2 linked regions of the Variovorax terrae genome follow. The protein of the gene in region 1 interacts with the protein of each later gene in a pairwise test. Links are inferred from orthologs where the notes say so. Each region holds a gene or a part of one and is shown on either strand. Other genes may lie near its edges.

Region 1 (2,807 bases):
AGCAATTCCGGTGCGCGTGCAGCCCGAGCCCACCGCGCGCACCGAGCAGCGCGTGGAGCGCGCCGCGCCGGCCGCGCCCGCCACGGACTTCACGCCCACCGAGGAAGGCGACTTCTGGCACGCCACGGTGCAGCAGCTGGTGGAGGCCGAAGCCATCACCGCGCTGGTGCGCGAGCTGGCGTTGCAGTCGCAACTGGTGGCGCGCGACGCGGGCGAGGGCGCCTCGCACTGGCTGCTGCGCGTCGAGCGCTCGTCGCTCGACCAGCCCGTCAGCCGCGAACGGCTGCAGGCGGCGCTGCGCAACGCCGGCCATGATGTGAAGATCGGCGTCGAAGTGGGCGCCGTGACCGACTCGCCGGCGCGCCGCAACGCCGCCGCGCAGGCCGAGCGGCAGCGCGCCGCCGAGGAAATCATCCTGAACGATCCGTTCGTGCAGCAGATGGTGCGTGAATACGGTGGGAAAATCGTGCCAGGCAGCATCAAATCCATTCAGAACCCATAAAGGACCTTCCATGTTCAACAAAGGACAACTCGCCGGCCTCATGAAGCAGGCCCAGGCCATGCAGGACAACCTCAAGAAGGCGCAGGAAGAACTGGCCTTCGTCGAGGTGACTGGCGAATCCGGCGCCGGTCTGGTCAAGGTCACCATGACCTGCAAGCACGACGTCAAGCGCATCACCATCGACCCGAGCCTGCTGGCCGACGACAAGGACATGCTCGAAGACCTGGTGGCCGCCGCCTTCAACGCGGCCGTGCGCAAGGCCGAGGAAACCTCGCAGGAGAAGATGGGCAAGCTCACCGCGGGCATGCCCGGCCTGCCTGGCGGCATGAAATTCCCGTTCTAGTGGCACACCCCCAGGCTGCGCTTCGCTGCGCCTCCCCCCTTGCAGGGGGCGACACCCGCGGCCCGGCAAAGCCGGTTCCGCGGTGTCCGCACGAAAGCCTGTGGCCGTGATGGGCTTGATCCGCCATGTCTAACGCCAATTCCCTCGACGCGCTGATCCAGGCGCTGCGGCGCCTGCCTGGCGTGGGGGTGAAGTCGGCCTCGCGCATGGCGTTCCACCTGCTGCAGCACGACCGCGAGGGCGCGCTGCACCTGTCGCAGGCGCTGCGGCAGGCCACCGACAGCGTGCGGCACTGCGCGCTGTGCCACACCTTCACCGAGGCCGAGGTCTGCGTTACCTGCCTGGACCCGCAGCGCGATGCGGCCAAGCTGTGCGTGGTGGAGACGCCGGCCGACCAGTCGGCGGTGGAGCGCACTGCCGCCTACAAGGGCCGCTACTTCGTGCTGATGGGCAAGCTCAGCCCGCTGGACGGCATCGGCCCCAAGGACATCGGCCTGCAGAAGCTGTTCGACCGCGCGACCGACGGCGTGGTCCAGGAAGTGATCCTGGCCACCAACTTCACGGCCGAAGGCGAGGCCACCGCGCACGTGATCGGCGAGGCGCTGAGAAGCCGCGGCCTGCAGGTCACGCGGCTGGCGCGCGGCGTGCCCGTGGGCAGCGAGCTGGAGTACGTGGACCTCGGCACCATCGCGCATGCGCTGGTCGATCGGCGCTAAGGCCACGCGCGGGGCGGCAGAAAATTCTGCTACAGTTTTGATAGCTGCCGGCGTCCACAGCGTGCGGACCTCCGGCACGAAACCTTCAACATGATGCCTGCCATGACCTCCACCCACTTCACCATCGCCTACTGGTGCGTTCTGATCGCCGCCGTGCTGCCCATCGTCTGCGCGGGCCTGGCCAAGTACGGCGCCGTGGGGACGCCGCGGCGCGAAGGCGGCTTCGACAACAGCGACCCGCGCGGCTGGCTGGCCCGGCAGACCGACTGGCGCGCCCGCGCCAATGCGGCGCAGGCCAACGGCTTCGAGAGCCTGCCGTTCTTCATCGGCGCGGTCGTCATTGCGCATCAGCTCGGCGCGCCGCAGACGCAGCTCGACATCCTGGCCTTTGTTTACATTGTGTTGCGATTGGTCTACGTGATGATGTACGTGGCCGGCCTGCCCAGCCTGCGCACCCTCGTCTGGACGCTGGCCTTCGCGGTGAATGTGGGCATCCTGTTCGTCGGCTATCGCTGAGCCGCGCAGCTTACGTAAAAACCCGCACGGGGATGTTCCCGATGCGGGTTTTTTCATGCCTCACTAAGCTTCGAGGCAATCCGTCAAGAGAGAAGTCTTCCATGCAAAACATAACCTTCAATCGCAGGACGTTCGCATCGCTGGCCGCGCTCGGTGCCGCAGCCGTGGCCGTGCCCGCCTTGCGCGCGCAGCCCAAGCTCGAAAAAAGCAAGATCGCCATCGCCGTGGGCGGCAAGGCCGCGTTCTACTACCTGCCCCTCACCATCTCCGAACAGCTTGGCTATTTCAAGGCCGAGGGCCTCGATGTGGAGATCAGCGATTTCTCCGGCGGCGCGCGCGCGTTGCAGGCCGTGGTGGGCGGCTCGGCCGACGTCTGCTCGGGCGCGTTCGAGCACACCATCAACCTGCAGAGCAAGAACCAGTTCTTCCAGGCCTTCGTGCTGCAGGGCCGCGCGCCGCAGATCGCCCTGGGCATCTCCACCAAGGCCATGCCCAACTACAAGACGCTGGCCGATCTCAAGGGCAAGAAGATCGGCGTGTCGGCCCCTGGCTCGTCCACCAACATGGTGGCCAACCTCGTGCTGTCGCGCGCCGGCCTCAAGGCCAGCGACGTGAGCTACATCGGCGTCGGCACCGCCGCCGGTGCGCTGGCCGCGCTGCGCTCGGGCCAGATCGACGCCATGAGCAACACCGACCCGGTGATGACCATGCTCGAACAGAAGGGCGACGT
Region 2 (2,785 bases), 1.3 Mb from region 1 along the record:
CTGCGCGCTCAGGCCCCGGGCCTCGAACCAGGCTTTGAGGCCGCCATGCAGCACGAGGACGGGCTGGCCGCTGGCCAGCTTGCTGATTTCGCACAGCCGCCAGCTCATGGGCATGCGCATGCCCAGCCCGATGGCCTTGCTGAAGGCTTCCTTGGCGGAAAAGCGCGTGGCCAGGTAGCGCACGCCGCGCTCGGGCCAGCGCTGGCTGCGCGCCTGGAACACGGCCAGCTCGGCGTCGCTGAGGATCCTGGCCGCAAAGCGCTCGCCATGGCGCTCCAGGCTGGCGCGGATGCGCCGCACGTCGCAGATATCGGTGCCAATCCCGTAAATCATGAGCCAAATCGGCCCGAGGTCCAGGTGCAGTGGTCCTCGGCAGCTATTCTTTTCATAGCGCCGCGGCGTCGATGCAGCGCAGGTAGTCCTGCACCGTGGCGGCGTAGCCGAGCTCCAGCGCGTCCGCAATCAGCGCATGGCCGATCGAGACCTCCTGCACGCCGGGCACGGCGCGCAGGAAGTCGGTGAGGTTGCGCCGGCTCAGGTCGTGCCCGGCGTTCAGCCCCAGGCCCGCGGCCTGCGCGGCGCGCGCGGCGGCGGCGAACTGCGCCAGCACCGCGGCCTGCTGCGGCGTGCCCCAGTCGGTGGCATAGGGCTCGGTGTAGAGCTCCACGCGGTCGGCGCCCACGGCGCGGGCAGCGGCCATGGCGGCGGGGTCGGCGTCCATGAACAGGCTCACGCGCACACCCAGGGCGCGGCATTCGTCGATCAGCGGGCGCAGCCGGCCGGCATCGGCGGGGAAGCTCCAGCCGTGGTCGCTCGTGAACTGGCCTTCGCTGTCGGGCACGAAGGTGACCTGCTGCGGGCGCAGCTCGCGCACGAAGTCCATCAGGTTGTGGAACGGGTTGCCCTCGATGTTGAACTCGGCCTGGGGCCAGTCCTTGAGCAGCGCCGCCAGCTCGCGCACGTCCTGCGCGCGGATGTGGCGCGCATCGGGCCGCGGGTGCACGGTGATGCCGTGCGCGCCGGCTTCCAGGCACAGGGCAGCGGCCCGGGTGACGCTGGGAATGCCCAGGTGCCGCGTGTTGCGCACCAGGGCCACCTTGTTCAGGTTGACGGAAAGGGCGGTGGTCATAGGTTTTGCAGGTCCATCATCATCTGCCGCGTGCGCAGCGTGCTCACCCCGCAATGGTAGTGCAGCAGGGTGCGAAGCTGGGGCCGCAGCCCGGCCACCACCTCGGCGCAGGCCCGCAGGGTGGCGCTGAACGGCGCCTCGTCGTCCAGCGCCTGCTGCAGCGCGCGCCACTGCGCGCCGCTCAGGCTGGCACGGTCGTCCTGGTGCGCCGCGCGCAGGCCGCCCTCGGGCACCAGGCAGTAGGCCGCGGCCGCGTCGAGGGGGCCCAGCGTCATGGTCTGGGCGTCCAGCACCGGCAGCAGGCCGATCTCGCGCAGCAGCAGCAGCTCGAAGGCGCGCAAGGCCGGCTGCAGGGCCTCGCCATGCTCCGAGGCCAGCACCTGCACCGCGCGGGCGTAGGCGTCGAACAGCGCGGGGTGCGGGTCGTCGCGCGCCAGCAGGCGCAGCAGCAGTTCATTGAGGTAATAGCCCGACAGCAGCGCGTCGCCGGTCGGCATCACGTGGCCGCCCATCCACTCGGCGCCCTTGAGGGTGCGGATCTCGGCATCGCCGCCGAAGGCGACGTGCAGCGGCTGCAGCGGCAGCAGGATCGGGCGGAAGTTGGAGCTGGGCCGCTTCGCGCCCTTGGCCACCAGCGCGACGCGGCCGTGGTGGCGGGTGAAGACCTCCAGGATCAGGCTCGATTCGCTCCAGTCGTAGCGGTGGAGCACGTAGGCGGGTTCGTCGGCGATGCGCTTGGCAGCCATCGGGTCACTTCACACCAGATGGATGGCTGACGACTCCCGCCGGACGGGCACCCAAGCCAAGGCTCATTCCCCAACCCGGCCCGCGCAGCGCGGCCCGTTCGGGAGACGCCGCGGAACTGGCTGGGCCAGGCCGCTGGCGTCGCCCCCTTGCAGGGGGGAGGCGAAGCGACACGCAGTGCGCGCAGCCTGGGGGTGGGCCCTATTCATAGCCGAACGACCGCACCCGCGCCTCATCGTCGGCCCAGCCCGAGCGCACCTTGACCCACAGCTCCAGGAACACCTTGGCATCCATGAGCTTTTCCAGTTCCTGGCGCGCCTCGGTGCCGATGCGCTTCAGGCGCTCGCCCTTCTCGCCAATCACCATGGCCTTGTGGCCGTCGCGCTCGACGATCAGGGTGGCGGCGATGCGCACCATGCGGCTGGCGGTCTTGCCCGGCTCTTCCTCGAACTTGTCGATCACTACGGTGGAGGTGTAGGGCAACTCGTCGCCGGTCAGGCGGAACAGCTTCTCGCGGATGATCTCGCTGGCCAGGAACTTCTCGCTGCGGTCGGTCAGCTCGTCCTCGGTGTGCCACCAGGGCTGCTCGGGCAGGTATTTCTCGCAGATGCCGAACAGGCGCTCGATGTCCTTCGCGTTCTTGGCCGACATCGGCACGAACTCGGTGAACGCATGGCGCTCCTGCATCGACTTGAGCCAGGGCGCGATCTCGGCGCGGCGGTGGATGTTGTCGAGCTTGTTGGCGATCAGCAGCGTGGGCGTGCCGCCCTTGAGCAGCGACAGCACCTTGGCGTCGCCCAGCGTGAAGCTGCCGGCCTCCACCACGAACAGGATCAGGTCCACGTCGCCCACCGCGCCCACCACGGTCTTGTTGAGCGAGCGGTTGAGCGCATTGCCGTGGCGCGTCTGGAA

Evidence for each region. The genes of interacting proteins can lie anywhere in the genome.
Region 2: the proteins of recR (region 1) and recO interact in binary tests that used the Escherichia coli proteins (3 or more experiments, as listed by UniProt). The link is inferred for Variovorax terrae from one-to-one orthologs.

The regions. Positions count from the first base shown.
Region 1 is NZ_JALGBI010000001.1:1,606,409-1,609,215, forward strand. What follows is about bases 1-2,765. They hold recR (recombination mediator RecR), read left to right. Parts: upstream 1-970; coding sequence 971-1,561; downstream 1,562-2,765. Other genes in these bases: dnaX (DNA polymerase III subunit gamma/tau), read left to right, coding at 1-502; MMF98_RS07600 (YbaB/EbfC family nucleoid-associated protein), read left to right, coding at 513-845; MMF98_RS07610 (MAPEG family protein), read left to right, coding at 1,664-2,077; MMF98_RS07615 (ABC transporter substrate-binding protein), read left to right, coding at 2,179-2,765. Also shown: more of MMF98_RS07615, read left to right, coding at 2,766-2,807. UniProt on the Escherichia coli protein: May play a role in DNA repair. It seems to be involved in an RecBC-independent recombinational process of DNA repair. It may act with RecF and RecO.
Region 2 is NZ_JALGBI010000001.1:2,927,478-2,930,262, forward strand. What follows is about bases 1-2,743. They hold recO (DNA repair protein RecO), read right to left. Parts: upstream 1,876-2,743; coding sequence 1,126-1,875; downstream 1-1,125. Other genes in these bases: acpS (holo-ACP synthase), read right to left, coding at 1-333; MMF98_RS13825 (pyridoxine 5'-phosphate synthase), read right to left, coding at 386-1,129; era (GTPase Era), read right to left, coding at 2,075-2,743. Outside these bases: more of era, read right to left, coding at 2,744-2,785. UniProt on the Escherichia coli protein: Involved in DNA repair and RecF pathway recombination.